2 regions of the Streptomyces sp. NPDC037401 genome follow, and region 1 is predicted to be linked to the other one. Evidence: riboswitches for the same ligand, from Rfam matches in the RefSeq annotation. Region 1 holds a riboswitch; the other holds the start of a gene.

Region 1 (5,024 bases):
CCAGTTCAGGAACCCGGCGGGGAGGTTGCCGCGGACGCCGAACACGGCGCGGGAGATCACCAGGGTGGCGGTGCCCGTGCGGATACCGCTGAGCCCGGCGGCGCTCACCGCGAAGAAGGAGAGCCCGCTGAGCACGACCACGGCGGTGGCCTGCCAGAAGGAGAGGCCGAAGGCCACGGCGAGGGCGCCGTTGATCACGTAGGTGAAGGTGAGGTTGGAGCCGAACCAGAGCCAGAAGAGGTCCTTGGCGCTGCCGTGGCGCTCACTGTCCGGAATCGGGTCGATGCCGCGCGTCTCGACTCTGAATATCTCGTCACTCATCGCTCACGCACCTTGATCTTGAATGCCATTCAAACTTCTTGAATGGCATTCAAGATGCGGGGTGGAAGAGGGCCCCGTCAAGACCCTGCCCGGGATAAAGTTCGACCGGGAAGACCGGGAAGACCGGGAAAGACAGACCGGGAAGACCGGGAAGGCGGAACGGGTGGCGGGAGCGGCACGGCGGCGCGACGGGCAGATCGCCCAGGAGCGGATGCTGGAAGAGGCCATGGCGGCGATCGCCGAGGACGGACTGGCGTCCCTCACCATGTCCGCGCTGGCCACACGGCTCGGCACCAGCGGCGGCCACATCCTGTATTACTTCGGCAGCAAGGACCAGCTCTTGCAGGCGGCCCTGCGCTGGAGCGAGGACCGGCTCGCCGTGGAGCGCCGGCAGCTGCTCGCCCGAAGGGTCGCCGCCCCCCGCAAGCTCGACATGTTCCTGGAGCTGTACCTGCCCCTGGGTCCGCGCGACCCGCGCTGGACACTGTGGATCGAGCTGTGGGCCCGTACCCCCTCGAACGACCAGCTGCGGGCCGCCCAGGAGGAGATCGACGAGGGCTGGCAGGCGGATCTGGAGTCGCTGCTGGCCAAGGGTGTCGAGCAGGGCCGGTTCGCGGCCGGCCTGGACGTCCCCGCGCGAGCCTCCGAGTTGCTCGCCCTCCTGGACGGGCTGAGCACCCGCGTGGTGCTCGCCCAGCACGGAACGGCCCGCTCGTCGGCCCTGGAGCGGGCCCGTTCGGCCACGGCCCTGCTGGTTCCGCCGGCCTGACACCGCGGCGGCGCCCCGTTCCGGGCCTGGTGAGAGCCCGCCATCAACTCAGGCCGGAGGGAACCGGATTCCCGACGCCTCCCCGCCGACTGCCCCCCGTGCAGTGGCCGGGGGCAGGGACGGGGCCGGCGGGCGGGGTGCCTACGATGCGGCAGGAGCGACGGGCTGCCGTTCGTCGGCGTCCGGCTCGTGCGGTGGTTCGCTGAGCTGGTCGCGCAGGTAGTTCCAGGCGACGGCGACGAGTGCGGCGGCCGGTACGGCCAACAGGCTGCCCACGACGCCGGCCAGGCTGCCGCCCAGCGTGACTGCCAGCAGGATCACCGCAGCGTGGAGACCGAGACCGCGGCTCTGGATCATGGGCTGGAACACGTTGCCTTCGAGCTGCTGCACCGCGACGATGATCGCCAGCACGATCAGCGCGTCCGTCAGGCCGTTCGAGACCAGCCCGATGAGCACAGCCACCAGACCGGCGAACAGGGCTCCCACGATCGGCACGAACGCCGAGACGAAGGTCAGAACTGCCAGCGGCAGCACCAGCGGTACGCCCACGATCCACAGGCCCAGGCCGATGAACACGGCGTCGAGGAGGCCGACGAAGGCCTGCGACCGGACGAACGAGCCCAGGGTCTGCCAGCCGCGCGCGGCGACGACGGGGATGTGTGTGGCGAGGCGGCCGGGGAGCTGGCGGGTGAGCCACGGCAGGAAGCGGGGGCCGTCCTTGAGGAAGAAGAACATCAGGAAGAGCGCCAGGACGGCGGTCAGCAGGCCGTTGAAGACGGTGCTCACCCCCGTGACGACGGTGGAGACCGCACTGCCGACGCTGTTCTGGAGGCGGTCCATCGCCGTGTCGAAGGCACCGGTGATCTGGTCGTCGCCGATGTTCAGCGGCGGCCCGGCCGCCCACTCGCGCAGCCGTTGGATGCCCTCGGACACGCCCTCGACCAGTTCACCCGACTGGGAGGCCACGGGCACGGCGATCAGCGCCGCGATGCCCGCGGCCACCAGGAGGAACAGCACCATCACCACGGAGGCCGCCAGAGCGGGCCGCCACCCCCGCCGGCGCAGGAATGCGGCCAGGGGCCAGGTCAGGGTGGTGAGGAGGAGGGCGACAATGAGCGGCCAGACGACCGACCACATCCGGCCCAGGATCCACAGCGCCGCCGCCGCCATGACGACAACCACCAGCAACTCGGCGGAGATACGTGCCGACGTACGGAGTGCGGCAGCGGCTCTTGCGGAGCTCAATGTGTCAGACATGGGGTCACCCTATTCACACGCCTTTCGCACCTGGACACCGCCGTTGACGCCCGGCGGCACACGGGCCTGCGGCGGTGTCTCCGCCCGGGTCGAGGACGGCGCCCGGCCTCGTGTCCGGCCATACTCCGGACGCCTCCTCCGGCCTACGGAAGAGTCGACTTGACCGAGAGGACCGGAGCACGGCAGCGGCCGGCTGCGCCGGTGCCTGCGGATCGGCGCCCTCGCCGGCCCCGCGCCGTATCGCTACTGCCGGACCACGGCCGAATCAGAGACGCCTGCCGGTGCCAGGCGGCCGGCCGGCCCGTGCGGGCAGGTGAGGAGGGTCACCGGCAGGCGCGGTCCGGCCGGCCGGCGCTCGTTGCTAGATTGGTCCCCGGCCCGACCCCGAGGCCCCGGACGAGATGCGCCGTACCCGGTTACGCACGACGACGCGCCAGGCGCCCCCTGTTCACCGGCAGGCGCCACAGCGCTGTCCGGACCCGGGCAGCGTTCCCTCGTCGGACAAAGGGGCCGAACACCATGACCGTGCCACTCACCCACACCCTCTACCGGACGACCGCACACGCCAGCGGGGGCCGTACCGGATCGGTCCTCACCGACGACGGGCGGCTGGACGTCCGCCTGGCTCCGCCGCGCAAGAAGGTGCCGGGAACCACCAACCCCGAGCAGCTGTTCGCGGCCGGGTTCGCCGCCTGCTTCACCTCCGCGCTCGCCGAGGTCGCCGACGAGTTCGGAGCGGACGCCTCGGCGGCGCGCGTCGCCTGCGACGTGCAGCTGGGCACCACGGACACGCCCGCGGGCTACGGTCTCGCGGTGACCCTCACCGTCTCCCTGCCGGGATGGAAGACAGCGGACCTGCTGCCCCTGCTGCACCGGGCGGACGCGGTCTGCCCCTACTCGCAGGCCGTACGCGGGAACATCCCGCTCTCGCTGGTGGCCGTGGACGACGCCACCGATGAGTGAGCCGGCGGATGCCCCCGGGGGTGCTCCGGCACCGGGCGGGCCGGGTGTCCCGGTGCCCGGGCGGGGTGCTTGGCTGAGGCGCGGGATCAGCCGGAACGGCGGACCCCTGGTGGAAGACCGCGAAGTGGTGTGGCTGCAGACCGGACCGTACTTCGCCGACAGCCGGGGATTCGCCGGACGCACGTCCTTCGACGGCTCCCGCGTGCACTTCCACCACCTCACGGGAGAGCCCGGCGAGGACACGGGCACCTTCCGGCAGGAAGGCGCGGACCTCGTCGAACGGGGCACCAATCCGGACGGGAGCACCTTCCTGGAGATCTGGACCCCGCTACCGAGCGGTGACGGAGAGAGCGGCTCCTGGTGCGGTGCGGACCACCACGTGGTGCGGGTCGGCCGCCACCTGGTGCACGTCGATTCCCGTGGGGGGACGTACTGGCGGCTGTGAACCTCCGCCACGCGGCCGGTACCGGCCGGAGCCTCAGGGCCGCCCTGGGTCACCTGAAGAGGTCGCGGGTGTCGGACACTTGGAGGAGCCGCTCGACGGGGCGGCCGGCGGCGGTGACGCGAAGGCGGCGGCCGGCCCGCAGCGCGGCGAGACGGGCGGCCAGGAGCGCGTTGAGGCCGGCGCAGTCGCAGAAGGTGACCCGTTCCAGGTCGAGGAGGAGGGTGCCGCGGTGGGAGACGAGGGCGGCCAGGAGGTCTTCGCGCAGGGCCGCGGCGTTGTCGAGGTCGATCTCGCCGCTCACGCAGACGTGAACGGTCCCGGAGGGCCCTGGGGTCACCCCGACCTCGAGGGCGTCTGTTTCCTGGGTGCCGGGGCGGTCGTCGTACACGATCGCTGTCATGGCTGCCTCCCCGCTCGTTCTGGGGCTGCTTCTCCTTCCACCAGCATCGTCGACACCTGGCCGACCTACGTCAAGAATTACGCGAAAGACAGGACGTATATACAAAATCGGGGCATTCTGGAGTCATGGGCGATGCAGCAGCTCCCAAAGCACCGTGGACGTTCCTGACCAGCCATGCCCGCGTTCTCCTCGTCCTCGCCCGAGACCCCGGGGCACGCCTGCGGGAGGTCGCCGAGACGTGTGTGCTGACCGAGCGGACGGTCCAGTCGATCGTCGCGGACCTGGAACAGGGGGGATACCTCACCCGGGTACGCCGAGGACGCCGCAACCACTACCGGATCACCCCCGGGGCGAAGTTCCGCCACCCCGCCGAAGCAGGCCGCGACATCGCCGGCCTGCTCGCCCTCTTCGCCGAGGACCCGCCGACGGCACACACGGCCCGCCACGAGTCTCAGCGGGCCTGACCGCCGCCGAGCTCCCAGGGCCACCCGGGCGCCCGTGCCCGACTCCCCTCGGTGTCGATCTGCGTCCGCTACGACTGAGTGGTCCGATCGCAGGTCGCCGGCGGGCGCTACACCGCCGTCATCAGACGCCGCCTCGCCAGATGTTGTCGAAGGCCGCGCCCTCGATGGACCGGCGTTGCCGTACGGCCGCAAGTTCCACCAGCGCGTCCCTGAGGGCGACGAGCACTTCCGCAACGTCGTCGTCGGTGACGTCGGTGGCATCGGTGGCGTCCGCGGAGTCTCCGGTCCGCGCCGTGCGGGCGCCCACGGCCTCCGCGAGAGTGGCGAGGACGGGCTCATCCGATGTCGAGCGGTCCACGGCCTGGCTGCGCGCGGGCGAATCGGCCGGCACCAGCCGACCGGCCC
Region 2 (5,024 bases), on a different contig from region 1:
AGTACGTCAAGAACTACTACCTGGGCCAGGAACAGACGATCAAGCGGAAGGCCAAGGAGTTCTTCATCGCGATCAAGCTCGGTCGCGAAGAGTCCAAGCAGGAGATCCTCGAGGGCTACCTGAACACCAGCTACTTCGGCCGCAACGCGTACGGCATCCAGGCCGCCTCGCAGGCGTACTACGGCAAGGACGTCAGCAAGCTGACCACCGGCGAGGGCGCCTACCTCGCCACCCTGCTGAACTCCCCCAGCGCCTTCGACGTCGTCGCCCACCCGCAGAGCCGCGACCGCGCGCTCGACCGCTGGAACTACGTGCTCAACGGCATGGTCAAGCAGAAGTGGCTCGACCCCGCCGAGCGCGCCGCGATGAAGTTCCCCGAGCCCGGCAAGGTGCGCACCCCCGCCGGCATGTCCGGACAGCGCGGCTACCTCGTCGAGACCGTCAAGGACTACCTGACCAGCAACAAGATCATCGACGAGAAGACCCTCGCGGCCGGCGGCTACAAGATCACCACGACCATCGAGAAGAAGCGCCAGAGCGACTTCGTCGAAGCCGTGCGGGACGAGGTCATGAGCGAGCTCGACCCCAAGGAGAACAAGAAGGACCGCGTCGTCCGCGTCGGCGGCGCCTCCATCGACCCCGCCACCGGCAAGGTCGTCGCCCTCTACGGCGGCATCGACTACACCAAGCAGTACGTCAACAACGCCACCCGCCGCGACTACCAGGTCGGCTCCACCTTCAAGCCCCTCGTCTTCGCCGCGGCCGTGCAGAACACCTCGCACACCCAGGACGGCCGGCTGATCACCCCGAACACCGTCTACAGCGGCGCGAGCCAGCGGCCCGTCACCGGCTGGGACGGCGGGCACTACGCCCCGGAGAACGAGGACCACGTCGACTACGGCGACATCACGGTCCGCAAGGCCACCGAGAAGTCCGTCAACTCCGTCTACGCGCAGATGGCCGTGGACGTCGGCGCCGACAAGATCAAGGAGACGGCGTACGCCCTCGGCATCCCCGAGAACACGCCGAACATCGGCACCGGCCCCGCCATGGCCCTGGGCACCGCCACCGCCAGCGTCCTCGACATGACCCAGGCGTACGCGACCCTCGCCGCGCACGGCGAGTACACCCCGTACACGATCGTCGAGAAGGTCTCCAAGAACGGCACGGCCGTCGAGCTGCCCAAGCGCGGCTCGCAGCGCGCGATCAGCCGCGAGGCGGCCGACACCACGACCTCGATGCTGGTCAGCACGGTCGAGAACGGCACCGCCCGCGCGGCACTCGACTCCGACCACCCGGCCGCCGGCAAGACCGGCACCGGCGAGAAGGACAAGTCGGCGCTGTTCGCGGCCTACACCCCCGACCTGGCCACGGTCGTCTCGATCATGGGCCAGGACCCGGACACCGGCACCCACGAGGAGCTGTACGGGGCACTGGGCGAGAGCCGGATCAACGGCGGCGGCTACCCCGGCCGGGTCTGGGCCGCGTACACGAAGGCCGCGCTCGCGGACAGCGACCCGGTCGAGTTCGACCTGGAGACCATGGTCGGCAGCGCCCCGGTCGCCCCGCCGGACCCCACCCGCGACTCCTCGGACACCGACGGGGGGACCACCGACGGCGGCAACGACACCCGCGGCACCGACGGGGGGACCAACGGCAACGGCGGCAACCGCGGCGGGACCACCAACGGCGGCGGCAACAACCAGGGCGGCAGCGGCACCAACGGCGGCAACGACACGGGCGGTACGAACACCACCGGCGGTACGAACACCGGAGGCGGAGGCACCCAGGGCGGCACCACGACCGGAGGCAACGACACCGGCGGCGGCACGACCGGAGGCACGGACACCGGCGGCGGGGGCACCCAGGGCGGCAGCGACACAGGAGGCACGACCGGCGGCGGCAACACGCAGGGCGGGGCCACCGGGGGCGGCACGATCACGGGCGGTACGACGACCACCGGGGGTGGCGACAGCGGAGCCACCGGCGGCGCGGACCCGACGGGCTAGCCGGGAGCCGGGCGCGCAGGACGAACCGGGACCGGGCCTGATCATGAGGAAGGCGGGGCTGTTTGCCCCGCCTTCCCCCGTGTGAGATGGTCGAAGGGAGGCCGGAGAACGGCCTCCGGACGAGGGGTGCCGTACCCGGACATGACAAGACGGTGCCAGGGAGTTTCACCGTGGCCTGGCTCGTGCTCATCGTCTCCGGCGTACTCGAAGCAGTCTGGGCGACCGCCCTCGGCAAGTCCGAAGGCTTCAGCCGCCTCGCCCCCACCATCGTCTTCGGCGTCGGCCTCGCCCTCAGCATGGCCGGACTCGCCTTCGCCCTGCGCACCCTGCCCGTCGGCACGGGCTACGCCGTGTGGGTCGGCATAGGCGCGGTCCTGACCGTCACCTACGCGATGGTCTTCGACGGCGAACCCGTCTCCGTACTGAAGCTGCTCATGCTGGCCGGCATCGTCGGCTGCGTGGTCGGCCTGAAGGCCCTGCACTGACAGACGCGGGAAGGGCCGGTGACAAGGTCACCGGCCCTTCCCGCACACTCACCGTCAGAGGCCGTGGAGCCGTCAGAGGTACAGCCCGGTGGAGTCCTCCGACCCCTCCAGCCGCTCCGCGGCCACCGCGTGCAGGTCGCGCTCGCGCATCAGCACGTACGCCACCCCGCGGACCTCGACCTCGGCACGGTCCTCCGGGTCGTACAGCACCCGGTCGCCCGGCTCCACGGTCCGCACGTTCTGCCCGACCGCGACCACCTCGGCCCAGGCCAGCCGCTTGCCCACGGCCGCGGTCGCCGGAATGAGGATGCCGCCGCCGGAGCGCCGCTCCCCCTCGGGAGAATCGGACCGGACCAGCACACGGTCGTGCAGCATCCGGATGGGCAGTTTGTCGTGGGTGGGGTTCTCGCTCACGCGAAAAACCTACCTGCCTGCGGGCCCGCGCTACGCCGAAGGGTGCGCTTCATCAGCGCTTGCGCCGCGCCGACAGCGCGAGCAGTCCGACGACGCCGACGGCGAGGAGCGCGACAGGCACGATGCGCTCGACGCGCGGCGCCCCGTCCTCGTGCCGGAAACCGGCCTTCAGGTCGGTGACGGTGCGGTTGACGGCGACGAACGCCCGTCCCGCCGTCTGATCGACGGTCGACGCCACTCGTGCCTTGACGTCCCCGATGATCGTCTTGGGGTGCATGCGCACGCCGATCTCGTCGAGCGTCTCCGCGAGCTGCTCGCGCCTGCGGATGATGTCCGCCTCGATCTGCGCAGGGGTCCTGACTTCCGACACCGCGCTGCCTCCGTGGATGGTGTGTGGGCGTAGTCCGACGTGGACAGTCTGTCAGCTTACGCTCGTGAGGTACTGCCACCCTTCCAAGGAGACTGTGAGAGATGAGCGAGCGACTCCAGCCGGGCGACCCCGCACCCGCCTTCACCCTGCCCGATGCGGACGGCAACGAGGTCTCGCTCGCCGCCCACAAGGGCCGCAAGGTGATCGTGTACTTCTACCCGACGGCGCTGACCCCCGGCTGCACCAAGCAGGCGTGCGACTTCACCGACAACCTCGACGTCCTGGCGGGCGCCGGCTACGACGTGATCGGCATCTCCCCGGACAAGCCGGAGAAGCTGGCGAAGTTCCGCGAGAAGGAGAACCTGAAGGTCACGCTCGTCAGCGACCCCGAGAAGGCGGTCCTGGAGGCGTACGGCGCGTACGGCGAGAAGAAGCTGTACGGCAAGACGGTGACGGGCGTCATCCGCTCCACCGTGATCGTGGACGAGGACGGCAAGGTCGAGCGCGCCCTCTACAACGTGAAGGCCACCGGCCACGTCGCCAAGATCATCAAGGACCTCGGCATCTGACGGCCCACGCCCGACCACGAGCGGCCCGCCCCGATCCGGACCAACAACGTCCTATCCGGCGCGGGCCGCTCCGCTTATCGGACGAACAGAGTCGTAACCGTCCGACTATCGGTCCGCTACTCCATGCGAGAGTCGCACACGCAGCCGGGGAGGAGTATCGGCATGCCGGTGAGCCCGTACACGAGGGAACGGCTGGAACAGGCGGCGAGCACGTCTCGGACGCCGAGCGAGGCACCCTGGCCGAGGCCGTGGCAGTCTCCGGCAAGATGTACGAGGTGCTGCGCCAGCTCGGCCTGGAGACCGTGGGCGGCCATCACGCCCACATCGGCCGCAAGGTGAGGTCCTTCGGCATCGACACCTCTCACTTCACCGGCCAGAGGCGAACGGAGGGGATGCGGGACAATCGGCGCCGCCGCAAGCCGGAGGAGATCCTTCGCATTGCCGCCTCGTCGCACGCCACCCGGATTCCGAACCGGCAACTCCGGCGCGCTCTCCCGGAGAGCGGGTCGAGCGAGCACTGCGCACTGTGCGGACCGGAGGCACTGTGGCGAGGAGAGCCGCTCCTGCTCGAAGTGGATCACATCGACGGCGACTGGAGCGACGACCGGCGCGGAAATCTCCGGCTGCCGTGTCCCAACTGCCATGCGATTACCAGCACCTGGTGCCGCGGGGGGCGCCGCCGACCCGCGCTCTGATCTGTCGCCCGCCACTGAGCCGCCTGCCGCTATCATGACAGGCGGCTAGCGGCGGTGGCGCAATGGTGACGCAGCAGACTTAGGATCTGTGGCCCTTGAACGGGCTTGAGGGTTCGAATCCCTTCCGCCGCACCCAATACGGCCTGTGAATCGAAAGTCCGATTCACAGGCCGTTGTCTTTCGCCACCTCAGCCCAGCAGCTCCCGCACCACCGGCACCAGCGCCCGGAAGGCCTGGCCGCGGTGGGAGATGGAGTTCTTTTCGGCTGCCGTCATCTCCGCGCACGTGCGGGTCTCGCCCGCCGGCTGGAGGATCGGGTCGTAGCCGAAGCCGCCGGTGCCGGACGGGGTGTGGCGGAGGGTGCCCGTCAGGCGGCCCTCGACCACGCGCTCGGTGCCGTCGGGGAGGGCGAGGGCCGCGGCGCAGGCGAAGTGGGCGCCGCGGTGGACGTCGTCGATGTCCGAGAGCTGGGCCAGCAGGAG

The links. A riboswitch is a leader RNA that binds a small molecule or an ion and turns the genes downstream of it on or off. The one in region 1 is predicted to bind guanidine.
Region 2: linked by a shared signal. The riboswitch ahead of ACZ7H1_RS23265 (DMT family transporter) and the one ahead of ACZ7H1_RS37030 (Ohr family peroxiredoxin) in region 1 are both predicted to bind guanidine.

The regions. Positions count from the first base shown of each region.
Region 1 covers NZ_JBVJWO010000070.1:2,567-7,590, reverse strand. Annotated here, with positions in the region: gene ACZ7H1_RS37045 (purine-cytosine permease family protein) at 1-321, opposite strand, end outside; gene ACZ7H1_RS37040 (TetR/AcrR family transcriptional regulator) at 485-1,090, shown strand; gene ACZ7H1_RS37035 (AI-2E family transporter) at 1,232-2,347, opposite strand; guanidine-III (ykkC-III) riboswitch at 2,714-2,782, shown strand; gene ACZ7H1_RS37030 (Ohr family peroxiredoxin) at 2,867-3,310, shown strand; gene ACZ7H1_RS37025 (hypothetical protein) at 3,420-3,755, shown strand; gene ACZ7H1_RS37020 (STAS domain-containing protein) at 3,805-4,155, opposite strand; gene ACZ7H1_RS37015 (helix-turn-helix transcriptional regulator) at 4,281-4,619, shown strand; gene ACZ7H1_RS37010 (GOLPH3/VPS74 family protein) at 4,741-5,024, opposite strand, start outside.
Region 2 covers NZ_JBVJWO010000022.1:5,801-10,824, forward strand. Annotated here, with positions in the region: gene ACZ7H1_RS23260 (transglycosylase domain-containing protein) at 1-2,009, shown strand, start outside; guanidine-III (ykkC-III) riboswitch at 2,104-2,168, shown strand; gene ACZ7H1_RS23265 (DMT family transporter) at 2,180-2,494, shown strand; gene ACZ7H1_RS23270 (GroES family chaperonin) at 2,567-2,908, opposite strand; gene ACZ7H1_RS23275 (DUF3618 domain-containing protein) at 2,961-3,278, opposite strand; gene bcp (thioredoxin-dependent thiol peroxidase) at 3,380-3,847, shown strand; gene ACZ7H1_RS23285 (hypothetical protein) at 4,096-4,542, shown strand; tRNA gene ACZ7H1_RS23290 (tRNA-Leu) at 4,591-4,674, shown strand; gene rdgB (RdgB/HAM1 family non-canonical purine NTP pyrophosphatase) at 4,731-5,024, opposite strand, start outside.